Regions from separate parts of the Paenochrobactrum glaciei genome, predicted to be linked through region 2. Evidence: riboswitches for the same ligand, from Rfam matches in the RefSeq annotation. Region 2 holds a riboswitch; each other region holds the start of a gene.
The links. Region 2 has a riboswitch for cobalamin ahead of ABDZ76_RS13385 (TonB-dependent receptor plug domain-containing protein). Riboswitches for the same ligand answer to the same signal wherever they lie in the genome.
Positions count from the first base shown of each region.

Region 1: linked by a shared signal. The riboswitch ahead of ABDZ76_RS14955 ((2Fe-2S) ferredoxin domain-containing protein) and the one ahead of ABDZ76_RS13385 (TonB-dependent receptor plug domain-containing protein) in region 2 are both predicted to bind cobalamin.
Region 3: linked by a shared signal. The riboswitch ahead of ABDZ76_RS14015 (LysR family transcriptional regulator) and the one ahead of ABDZ76_RS13385 (TonB-dependent receptor plug domain-containing protein) in region 2 are both predicted to bind cobalamin.

Region 1 is NZ_BAAADE010000009.1:17,608-21,902, reverse strand. Features, by position in the region: gene ABDZ76_RS14960 (ABC transporter substrate-binding protein) at 1-1,010, opposite strand, end outside; gene ABDZ76_RS14955 ((2Fe-2S) ferredoxin domain-containing protein) at 1,053-1,850, opposite strand; cobalamin riboswitch at 1,947-2,139, opposite strand; gene repA (plasmid partitioning protein RepA) at 2,416-3,597, shown strand; gene repB (plasmid partitioning protein RepB) at 3,594-4,295, shown strand, end outside.
Region 2 is NZ_BAAADE010000006.1:30,457-34,751, forward strand. Features, by position in the region: gene ABDZ76_RS13380 (ABC transporter substrate-binding protein) at 1-551, opposite strand, end outside; gene ABDZ76_RS13385 (TonB-dependent receptor plug domain-containing protein) at 674-2,572, opposite strand; cobalamin riboswitch at 2,722-2,969, opposite strand; gene ABDZ76_RS13390 (MFS transporter) at 3,133-4,295, shown strand, end outside.
Region 3 is NZ_BAAADE010000007.1:49,046-53,340, reverse strand. Features, by position in the region: gene ABDZ76_RS14020 (AbgT family transporter) at 1-524, shown strand, start outside; gene ABDZ76_RS14015 (LysR family transcriptional regulator) at 605-1,492, opposite strand; cobalamin riboswitch at 1,595-1,786, opposite strand; gene ABDZ76_RS14010 (DUF1852 domain-containing protein) at 2,025-3,008, shown strand; gene ABDZ76_RS14005 (methionine synthase) at 3,036-4,064, shown strand; gene ABDZ76_RS14000 (flavin reductase) at 4,126-4,295, shown strand, end outside.

The DNA.
Region 1 (4,295 bases), on a different contig from region 2:
TCTTTTTCACGAATACCAGACGCGTTCTTCACCCAACCGGCATTATCGAGAATTTTCTCAGCCTCGGCTAAGTCTGTGACACGCGGCTCTTTCATCGCAAACGGGAAATAAGCGGCATAAGCGCCAGTGGCAATATTGCCGGCATTGATCGACTGAATAAGTTGTGTGCGGTCAAGTGCCAGATCAATGGCGCGGCGCACCTGCACATCTTGCAGGGCAGGGCGGCTTGTATTGAGGAAAGCAAAATACTGATAGCCGACATCAAAAGATTTTAACACCAGATCAGAATTGTTTTTCAAACGCGGCAGAGTTTCGGATGGCAGGCCAAAGGCCAGATCCAGCTCGCCGGATTCAAACGCCAATGCCAGACTTTGACTGTCGCCGAATTTTTGCAAATGAACAGGTGAGCGTTTTTCTGCACCTTCAAAATGCGGATTGGCAATCAGTTCAAGCGATGTATCAGCCTTAAAAGCGCTGATCGCATATGGACCTGTATAGACCGCCTCGCCCTTGTCGTTAAGCTTATAAACAATGAGCGGCCATTCGGCAAAAAGCGCCTGAATGAGTGCCACCGGTTTTTCGGTGTTGACCATCAGTGTCAAATCATCCGGCGTTTCAAACTTAATCAGACCACCGGTTGCGTGCGCCGCTTTATTGAGTGCAAATGTATTATCAAAACCGGAAGCAATCGCTTTCGCCGTCACGGGCGTACCATCTGAAAATGAGCGATCTTTTTTGAGCGTGATTTTCCAGTTAAGATCATCAATGCGCTCGGCCGTCTGCGCCAGTTCCGGCACCAGTTCACCAGCCTGATTAACCGTGTACAGATTTTCACCAACACCATGACTTGCCAGCGCCCAGCCGTTAGAGCCTTTCGCCGGATCAAGTCCATTGGTCATAAAGCTTTGCCCGATGCGCAAAATTTCAGCGCTGTGCGCAATTGAGGCAACACCCACCAATCCCGATACAACAATGAGGGAAGCCAGCCATTTCTTTAAAATTGGACGCATGATAATCTCCGTTGAGGATGCGACATAAGACACTTAGAAATTTTAAACTTTGCGCAAGCGCTGCTTTTTACCGCTAGCGCTATAGGCATAATCTTCCACCGGCTGACCACCCAGCAGATGCTCAGTGATGATGCGATCAATCGCTTTTTCAGTGACACCGCCATACCAAGTCCCATCAGGAAAAACCTGCACGACCGGCGCCAGATTGCACGGGCCCAGACAGCTGGTTTGCGCACTCATCATACCGTCTCCGACGATGCGTAATTTTTGCCGCTCCTGCTCATTGCGCAAGTGGCACCAAATCGCATCAGCCCCTGCCGCCTGACAGGCACGACCTTCACACACCAACATGCGATATTTTTGCGCCGGTATCAGCGAACCTTCATTAAACGGTTTTTCCAGCGGGGGGAGGGGAATGGATTGTACTGTCTGCTGCAACAGGTTTTTGAGAAGCTCCGCCCAATGCGGGCTTTTATCAAGCGTCGCGCCCAGCTTAATTTCCGGCCATGATTTGTCACTTTCCTGCTGCCAGCGGCGCAGCGCTTTAGTGATCCATAGCTGAAAGCTCGGCTCCATCGGCAAGACAAGCGGCAGCACCAAAATCTGATCAAATGACTGCTCTGTAAGTTCCAGCAAAGCCTGTTTGAAAGACGGGCGCCCTTGCTCACTAAAGGCATAGATAATGTGAGCCTGCGGATATTGCACGGCTGCAAGCTCGGCAAGCTTTTGCATATCCTGATGAGGCGCTGCGGCAAAGGCAGATTTAGCAAGCAAGATCACAGCCTCTCGTGTGGCTGCTGCCACAGGCACTTGATCTTCTAAAGCTCCAAACTGATCCATATTGACCTCCACCTCAAATCCAAATGAGGCGGAAAGAAAATGCGCATATGGTTTAATAACACCCATTGGCGCATTCTTGCGGCACACCCCGACCACAGAATTCATCGCGTCAGGGCAGGTCTCCTGGCTCACGGGTCAGTGCTTTCAAGCCGCCTTCCCGACAGTTTCCTGTCAGTGACATATTAGCTTTCAGCTCGCCGTTCACAGTTGCGGGTCAGCTCCGGTCTTGCACCGGATTCCCTCTTAAGCTTCCGGCGTCAACCGGAAGACCATGACGGTGCAAAACTATAGTGAGGCGTTGATAAGTCAAGCGGGATTGAGGCACTTTCCAAACTGTTCCCAACAGGGAACTATCAAGCACTGAGATACGAATTGAAGCGTCAATTTTAAAAGTTCCCAGCTGGGAACTCGTGTAAAAATGGGCATTTGCACTTAACTACAGAATCGGACATATTGAAGCTACGCTAAATTGTCGTATTTCGGAAAGTTTGCGTATTTTGAAGGTCGTTAACTGCTTGTTAACCATATGTGGTCTAGAGCAATATACGGTTTAAGGAGAAATCGGTTGTCTCGTCATTTAAGCAGTTTGCATTTTATGAACACCTTTTCGAGCAAGCTCGACAAGGCGCTGAATAATTTATCCCTTGCACAATATCCGCCGGATGCTTTCCGCACCATGCGCAAATTCACCTCCACTGAGGTCGCAGGCTTATTGGGCGTGACCGAAGCTTACATTCGTCAGGTCTCGTTAAAAGGGCAGGGGCCTGAACCGGAAACACTGGCCAATGGTCGCCGTCTTTATACACTGGAACAAGTGTTGGAGCTGCGGATGTATCTGGCCGAAAACGGCCGCAAAAAATGGATTAATCCGCGCCGCGTTGAAGGCGAGGAATGCCAGATCATTGCCGTCACCAACTTTAAGGGCGGCTCGTCCAAAACATCCACCACCATTCATTTAGGTCATTGGTTGGCTTTGCGCGGCTATCGTGTGCTGGCCGTTGATATGGATCCGCAGGCATCTTTAACCTCGCTGCATGGTGCTTTGCCTGATTTTGATTATCGCGACGGGGATACGCTCTATTCCTCCATCCGCTTTGATGATCCGATCCCAACACAGCAGATTGTACGCAAAACCCATATTGCCGGTTTTGATGTTATCTGTGCCGGTTTGGAACTGACCGAGTTTGAAACCTCCGTAGCGCTTGAAATGCGTAAAAGCGGTGGCACCGGTTTCTTGCTGCGTGTTTCGCAAGCGCTTGAACAAGTGGCCGATGATTATGATGTTATCCTGCTGGACTGTGCGCCATCACTCAACTTCCTCACGCTTTCATCGCTGACGGCTGCAACCGGCGTTCTCATTCCGGTGCCGGCGCAAATGCTGGATGTGGATTCCACCGCCAAGTTTTTGGAGCTTGCTGCATCTTACATGCAAATCCTTGATGAAGCCGGGGCAGGGGCACAATGGGACTTTGCTAAATTCCTGATTACCAAATTTGAAGCCAATGATCATCCGCAAGCCAATATGCAGGCTTTGATGCGTCAGGTCTTTGGTGAAGATTTGCTGCTTAATGCCGTTTCCAAATCAACTGCTGTTTCTGATGCTCTTACTTGGAAGCAAAGCCTTTATGAAGTGCAGCGCGCGCGTTTCTCTGCACCTAAAACCTATGACCGCGCAATTGAATCCATCAATGCTGCAAATGCAGAAATTGAAAACCTCATTGTAACTGCATGGGGACGTGAATTATGAGCCGTAAAGATTCAAGAGGCATGTTTGCTGCCGTTCTCGGCAAATTGGATGAAGAAGCGACAACCGAACAAGCAACCGCGCGTTCGGCTTCGCCACATCTGATGAAAGTCGCTGCCGGTGTACGCCATATGCAAGAACGCAGCGAGCTGGCCGAACGTTTATTGAAAAACGCCGATCAGATTGTCGAGCTGGAGCCGGAACTTATTCTGCCCTCCACAATTGATGATCGCTTTGACAGCGCTTATGATGATGCCGCCATTGCTGAAATTGTTGCCTCCATTGAAGAGCGCGGCCAGATCGTTCCGGGTCTTGTGCGTCCGCTTGAAAATGAACCAGGCAAATTTCAGATCGTTTATGGCCGTAGACGTTTGGCAGCCGCCAAACAATTGGGCATCAAATTTAAAACTGCCATTCGCAGTTTAAGCGATGAAGAAGCGGTAATCTTTCAGGGTGAGGAAAACACCGCCCGTGAAGATCTCTCCTTCATTGAAAAATGTCTGTTTGCTGTGGCGCAGGAAGAGGCCGGTTTCAAGCGTGAAACCATTTGTGCTTCCCTTTCTACCGGCAAGTCACATATTTCCGAAATGATCCGCATTGGGCAATCCCTGCCAAAGTCAGTTCTTTATGCGATTGGCAAAGCGCCCGGCATTGGTCGCGGTCGTTGGGAAGAATTTGCCAAATTATGGCAACAAAATACA
Region 2 (4,295 bases):
GCCAGATTGGTAAATCCTGCATGACGCACCACCGTATCCATCAAACTGCCACGTCCTGACGTATAATTATTGGCATAGTAAAGCGCGATTGTACGTGCACGCTTTTTCACATCAACCTCAGCCAAGCCTTGATCAATCTCTGCAATCAGAGCCTCAGCTCTTTGTGGCTGTTCCAGCAGATCACCAATGCGCTTAATATTGGCGCGAATATCATCGAAAGTGGATGCAGGGCGAAACTCTTCGACCTGAAAACCCAGTCGGCGCAACAAATCAACCGTCGCACGCGCTGTAAAACTGCCCGCTAAAACCAGATCGGGCTTTTGCAGAAATATTTCTTCCGCACGCCCGTGATTAAGTGGATAAGTGGCAGCTTTTTCAAAAAGATATGAGGTTTTATGATCCAATGACAAATATGAGATCGAGGTTAGCTGTTCTTTATCTGCCAGCAACATTGCCAGCTGATCCGTACACACATTAATGGATGCAACTTTTGGCGCGCTTTGTGCAGGGGCAGTGCTACCAAACAAAGCCAATAAAAACGCACCGACCAGCGATGCGCTTTTGCAAAATTCATGACCGGCACGGGATGCACCGGTCAGTTTGCCAATATATGAAAGTACAGTGCGCAAATTACGATGTCTTTCTGCACTCTTTGATGAAGGTCTGCGATCAATTAAAACGAACGGGTAAAGCCCAGGCTCATGGTTCGGCCTGGCATACGATAGCCTTTTGCTGTTTCATATTGTTTGTCAAAGATATTCTCTACAGAGAACTTGATCTGTGACTGCTGATCAAAAGCATAGAGCGCAACAAAATCCGCCGTAATATAACTATCAAGTTTATTTTTATTCGCTTCATCTGAATAACGTGACGAGCCGTAAAGAACGCGCGCAGTCAGATCAAGTTTCTCATCTGGGCGATAGCTAATCTCACCTGTAGCTTTAAACCGGTCACGGTTGGGCAGATAATTACCGTAATTTGCATCACTTCTGTTGATCGGATCCCGCAGATCTATACTGGCTTTCACAGCCCATTCATCATTAAACTGATGCGCGACAGTTGCTTCTACACCACGAATGCGCGCCTTTTGAATATTAAACGGATGCCATACATTCGTAACCGGATCTGGAGCCCATGCAATCTGATCTTTAACATCATTTTGATAAAGTGCTAAATCAAAGCTTGTTTGCTGACTGGCCTGCCAGTTCAAACCAATTTCAAACGAACCGGATTTTTCTGCCTTGAGATCAGGATTACCGGAATATGGGTAATAGAGATCATTAAAGGTAGGAGCGCGGAAACCCGTCGCATAAGAGCTGCGCAAGATAAGATCCTGCACGACTTCATAACTCGCACCAATATTATAAGTAACCTTATCACCAAATTGCTGATTGTGGTCATAACGCAGACCTGCATCAATCAACAATCCAGCATAATCAATCGAATATTGAGCGAAAAGAGCGCTCAAATTGCGGTGCGCTTCATCATAGGCATCACCACTAACCGAGCTGCCATTAATTTTTTCACGATAGAACTCACCACCAGCAACAATAATTTGCTGGGTTTTATCGGTATTGAATGCCTTTTGCGTGGAAGCAAAAATACCATAACGTTGTGTTTTAAACGTATCGCCATCGACTGAAGCGCGGAATTGTTTTGCTTTATCCAATGAGCTCGTCAGCTCAATGGTCGAGAACCAATCATCGCTATGATCGATACGTGTCCCAAAGCGGCCAGAGAAATTATGCGTGTCGGCAGAGTCGGGCGCTGTTGTATTGTAGCCATCATAATGATTGCGACCACGGGTATAAAGCCCGTCAAGATAAACCCGTCCCCACTCGACATCTTTGGCCAAAGACAGATTGACGCTTCCTTGTAGAAAACCGTCACGATCGTTTTCTGTTGGCGCTGTAGTAAAATCATAGCCTTGCGTACCAAGAATACTGGCACCCAAACCATATTCAATGCCGTTTTCCGCTTTGCCGGAAATATTTCCGGAAGCAAAGCCGCCCCAAGGATGAGTCACGCCCGTTGTCCATGACCCGCAATAGGATTTGCCATTTTCACATGCACCACCCTGTTTGGTGATGATATTAATAATACCGCCCATCGCATCCGCACCATATTGTGCCGAATGCCCGCCTTTGGCGATTTCAATCCGCTCAATTGATGCCAATGGAATACTGGAAAGATTTGGTGTACCGGATGTGGCCGAACTCATACGCACACCATTGACCAGCACAAGGGTCTGGCTGGATGAAAACCCGCGCAAAGACACACCCGAAGTTGCCCCTTGCCCGCCATTGGCGGTCATGGTCACACCAGTATAGGTTTTCAGCAATGATTGCAGATCGGGCGCTGCCGATTGTTCAATGTCTTTTTCGCCAATGACCGTTACGGAGGAAGTAGAGCGCTCCAAAGCACTGGCACGACGCAAAGGCGTTGTCACCGTAATGGTTTTTAAAACAATCTCGCCATTTTCATTCAGTGTCCCTTGTGCCTGAGCGCTCACAGAAAACACAGCCAATGCGCTCACAGCAACACCACTGAGCAAAACAACTTTTCTAAACATGTACGTTCCCCAACAACGCTTGTGAAAAGCCGAACCGACCTTTCGAAATAACCAACCGGTTGTCAGGAAAATTTCATCCGGACGCACGGCAACATTTGTTCAATGTCACCGCCACGGACGACCGCGCATGGACACACCCCGTATCCGTGCATGGGTGACCGGAAAAGGCAGGTCTCCTGACTTCCGGGTCTTCGCGCCTCTTTCACCTTCCCAATGGCTCAACGTCATCAGTGGTTTGAAATGCCAAAATTCTAGCATTTCAGGAAAGATCACTCGCCGGTTACAGTTGCGGGGGCAGCCACGGAATAAGATTCTTCAAATCACAAGATTGAGAATCCGCACCGTGTTCCCTTTTCATCTGCTTTTTATAAGCAGAACCTGTTCCATCTTCGGACGTAGCAAGCATAGCGCATAAATACAACACCCATAATTAACTAAAAATAAACCATGTTGCGTGCCTTTTAAAACAGTCTTCGCACATATTGTCTTAAGCGCCTTGCCGCCTGTGGCAAACTCACCTATTCCTAGTAAAAACGCGCATGAAAGAGGAGGCACCAGCCGTGCCGCAAAGAGCTTCGCCCCTTGCTCCGTTCCAGCACAAAACCTTCCGGGCCCTTTGGTCTGCGACGCTGGTTTCCAATCTTGGCGGGCTTATTCAGGCGGTGGGTGCCGGTTGGATGATGACAACCATCGCAACCTCCCAAGATATGGTTGCTTTGGTTCAAGCTTCCACCACTTTGCCTGTTATGGTGTTTTCTCTTGCAGCTGGTGCGCTGGCCGATAATTACGACCGCCGCCGCATTATGCTTACCGCGCAATCTTTGATGCTAATGGTGTCTTTAGCACTCGCGGTTTTTGCTTATTTTAATCTTCTGACCCCATGGCTGTTGTTAAGCTTTACCTTTCTGATCGGTTGTGGCGGCGCACTGCATAACCCTTCATGGCAGGCATCCATGGGCGATATTGTTCCGCGCGAAGATTTGCCCGCCGCCGTTGCGCTTAACAGTATGGGTTTCAACCTGATGCGTAGTGTTGGCCCGGCCATTGGCGGTTTAATTGTTGCTGCTGCCGGTGCGGCGATGGCCTTCATCATCAATGCTTTCAGCTATATTGCTTTGCTGCTTGCTCTATGGCGTTGGCAGCCGCCAAAATCGCAAAACACCTTGCCGCGAGAATCCTTTGGCCGTGCCATTGCCGCGGGTCTTCGTTATGTTTCAATGTCGCCAAATCTTTTAAAGGTTATGTTTCGCGGCTTTTTATTCGGTCTTTCCGGCATTGCCATTCTGGCGCTTTTGCCGATTGTCGCGCGTGACTTAGTTGCCGGTAACGCATTTACCTATGGCATGATGCTTGGTGCTTTCGGCCTTGGTGCAATTGGTGGAGCGATGCTCAGCGCACGCCTGCGCGAAGTGATGAGCAATGAATGGATCGTGCGTCTAGCATTTTTAATGTTTGCCGGAAGCTGCATTTGCTTAGGCCTCAGCACCCAATTTTGGCTGAGCTGGTTACTGCTTTTGCCTGCCGGTGTTTCATGGGTTCTTGCCCTGTCGCTGTTCAATGTCACTGTGCAGCTTTCAACCCCGCGCTGGGTGGTTGGCCGTGCCTTGGCACTTTATCAAACCGCAACATTCGGCGGCATGGCAACAGGCAGCTGGATATGGGGTTCTATCGCTGAATCTCACGGTGTTGACCTGTCGCTCATTATCGCAGGCATTGTGCTTAT
Region 3 (4,295 bases), on a different contig from region 2:
ATATGAGTGAATCCGTCAAGGAATTGGCGCCGACATTGGTGCTGTTCTTTGCGATCTCGCAGTTTTTGGCATGGTTCAAATGGACAAACCTTGGCGAGTGGATTGCCATTGGTGGTTCACATTTGCTGGATAGCAGTGGTTTTGGGGGCACTCCGCTTTTGGTGGCTTTTGTTGGTCTTGCAGCGGTGATGAATGTGTTCATCACATCCGGTTCGGCACAGTGGTCGCTGATGGCACCAATTTTTGTGCCGATGTTGATGCTGATTGGTTTTGAGCCGGCACTGGTGCAGGCAGCATTTAGAATTGCGGATTCTGCCACCAATATTATTTCGCCGATGAGCCCGTATTTTGCCGTTTGTTTGGCTTATTTGCAGCGCTACCAGAAAGATGCAGGTATTGGAACTTTGGCCTCAATGACGATACCTGTCGCAATGGGCTTCCTGATTGTGTGGACATTGTTCCTTATTTTCTGGATGACAATGGGCTGGCCAATCGCACCTGGTGTTGGTCTATTCATGAACTAAAATTGAATGAATACATTGCGCCCTGCAATTCTTGATATGGATTGCAGGGCGTCTTGTTTCAAAACATGTACATTTTTGAATTATGCTTTTATCTCACGTGAGGTTGCAAGAAATCCGGCGATGAAATCGACGGTTTCGTCGCCGCTTCTAAGCCCAAGGTGAATGCTCTTGTGGATGCCGGCATTACCAATTCTGACAGGGCGAACCCCTAATGTTTCTGCTTGCTGGCACACCAGCCAGCTTGGGATAGCACTGACGCCACGCCCTGCTGCAACAAGTTGCAACATCATTTCTGTTGTCTCAACACTGCGATGATGCCGCGGACGGCAATTCGCGGGCACAAGAAACTGTGTAAATACATCGAGCCGCTCAGGAGGCACCGGATAGGTGAAAAGGGTCTCTTCCAAAAGGTCAGCAGGCTCGGCATAATTTTCATGCGCAAGCGGATGATTAACCGGAACGGCCAATACAAGCTCGTAATCAAAAACTGGAATATAATGAATGCCTTGCGCCTCAATCGGATCTGGCGTGATCAGAATATCAATTTCATAGCTCGTTAATGCGGCAACGCCGCCAGAGGTAAATGAAGTAGTGAGCGCCAGATCAACATCAGGCCACTCGACCAGATAGGGTTTTGTAACGCTCATCAGCCATTGATGGCATGGGTGACATTCCATGCCGATTTTAAGCGAACCGCGTTTACCATAACGGTAATCCGACAAAACATCTTCGGCTCTCTCGATCTGTGGCAGTACGCGTTGGGCAAGCGTTACGAGATAGTGTCCTGCCTCGGTGAGGCGAAGATTGCGGCCATCCTTTTCCCACATCGCAACGCCGTAACGTTCTTCGAGTTTACGGATTGTGTGGCTTAGTGCGGATTGCGTGACGTTGAGCCGCTCTGCTGCGGCAGTGAGACTGCCCAAGCGATCAACTTCTCGCAGGATCGATAAATGTTGCCTGTCCAGCATGGTGATAGCCGCCCTTTTATAAATGACAGGGCAGTGAAATGACGCAATAACATCCGCACGGAAGCCCGAGCGCAAAAGCGGCACTCCGGGACACCCCGCCCGTGAACTCTATTTGTCGTGGCAGGTCTCCTGGCTCGCGGATAAACGCTTTTGCCCGTCTTCCCGAGATGAACTCAGTGACATTTATGGGCATTTGCTGGCCGCTTACAGTTGCGGGGGCAGCTTCGGCATAAAACCGAATTCCCTCTTAGCTCCGGACTTGTCATCCATAGAACCCCGACAAATGAGCAATGCCCTATGTAACCATGCGGGTCAAGTTGTTCTGCGCTGAGACTTTTCAGCGAACCCCATTCAAAGCATGAGCACACCTCATACTTTGATGAGATCAAATCATTTTTATTCATCGGATGGCTCAGGCATAACCCGTTGGCCGCCCTTGATGTTGAGCGGCAGGAAAGATTGCTGAGAGAGAAAACCCTCAAGACGCAAGCAATTAAATTGGTTTATCTCAGGAATTAGGATGCCGGACGCGATGACAAAAAAATTCAACTTTATAATTAAAACTATTTCTTTTGATGAAGATTATCATCCTTCGGATAGTACACGTATTACCACGAATTTTGCCAATCTGGCGCGAGGTAATAATCGTCAAGAAAATTTACGCAATGCATTACGGATGATTGATAATCGCTTCAACGCTTTGGCACATTGGGATAACCCGAATGGCGATCGTTATGCGGTGGAAATTGAGATCGTTACGGTTGAAATGAGCGTTGATGCCGACAGCAATGAAGATGCTTTTCCGCTGATTGAAATTTTGAAAACCAATATTGTTGACCGCGCAAGCGGTGAACGTATTGAAGGCATTGTCGGCAATAATTTTTCTTCTTATGTGCGCGACTATGATTTTAGCATTGTTTTGCCTGAATATAATCGTGATCAGCCAACATTTAGCCTGCCGGAAAATTTTGGCGAGTTACATGGTAAGCTATTCAAATGCTTTGTTAATTCGAGCGTCTATAAAGAGAACTTTACAAAAGCACCGATCATTTGCTTAAGCGCTTCAAGCAGCAAAACATATCATCGCACAGGCAATTATCATCCGGTTTTGGGCTTTGAATATCTCCAAAACGAGTTTTCGTCGACTGATCAGTATTTTGAAAAGATGGGCTTGCAGGTGCGCTATTTCATGCCGCCGAACAGTGCTGCACCTTTGGCTTTTTACTTCAGCGGCGATTTGCTGACCGATTACACTAATCTTGAACTGATCAGCACGATCAGCACGATGGAAACTTTCCAGAAGATTTATCGCCCTGAAATTTACAATGCCAATTCGCAGGCAGGCGCTCGTTATCAGCCGAGCTTGAAACATGCGGATTACTCATTGACACAAATCGTCTATGACCGTGAAGAGCGCAGCCGGATGGCGACCAAGCAAGGAAAGTTTGCTGAAGAGCACTTCATTAAACCATACAAGGCCATTCTTGAAGAATGGTCTGCCAATTACGCGCATTGAGAAATTAAAATCACAAGGTTGCCTATTATGAAAACACTCTTGCCCACCTCAACCGCCGGCAGCTTGCCAAAACCATCATGGCTTGCAGAGCCGGAAAAACTTTGGTCGCCGTGGAAACTGCAAGGCGAAGAATTAGTGACCGGCAAACAAGACGCTCTGCGTTTGGCTTTGGATGATCAGCGACAGGCAGGAATTGATATCGTCAGTGACGGTGAGCAGACACGTCAGCATTTTGTCACCACATTCATCGAGCATTTGGACGGGGTGGATTTTGAAAAGCGTGAAACGGTAAAAATTCGTGACCGTTATGATGCCAGTGTGCCGACAGTTGTTGGCGCTGTATCACGACAAAAGCCTGTTTTTGTTGAAGATGCTAAGTTTTTGCGTCAACAGACAAAGCAGCCGATCAAATGGGCATTGCCTGGTCCGATGACCATGATCGATACGCTTTACGATGCGCATTATAAAAGCCGTGAAAAGCTTGCTTGGGAATTTGCTAAAATCCTCAATGAAGAAGCAAAGGAGCTGGAAGCTGCCGGTGTTGACATCATCCAGTTTGACGAACCGGCATTCAATGTTTTCTTTGACGAGGTGAATGATTGGGGCGTTGCTACATTGGAACGCGCCATTGAAGGTCTGCAATGTGAAACAGCAGTTCATATTTGCTATGGTTACGGTATCAAAGCCAATACAGACTGGAAGAAGACGCTGGGCTCCGAGTGGAGACAATATGAAGAAGCGTTTCCGAAGCTGCAACAATCCAGCATCGATCTGATTTCGCTGGAATGCCATAATTCTCATGTGCCGATGGATTTGATTGAGCTGATCCGAGGTAAAAAGGTGATGGTTGGCGCTATTGATGTGGCCAGCAATACAATTGAAACGCCGGAAGAAGTGGCTAACACTTTAAGAAAAGCGCTTCAGTTTGTTGATGCCGACAAGCTTTATCCTTGCACCAATTGTGGCATGGCACCTTTGTCGCGTGAAGTGGCAAGAGGCAAGCTACGCGCCTTAGGTGCGGGTGCAGAAATCATTCGCAAAGAACTGTCTGCTTAAATAAAAAACACGAGCAGGGCTTTTGGGCTCTGTTCGTGTTTAAAATATATGAGAGGCCGATATGGGCATAGTGGATCACCGTTTCGACATCGTAGACAAAGCCAGTTTTCGCAATGGTATGTCACGGCTTGGCTCGGCTGTCAGCGTGACAAGCACGATCCATAACGGTCAGCGCTATGGTTTTACAGCTTCTGCAGTTTGCAGTGTCAGCGATACACCGGCAACATTGCT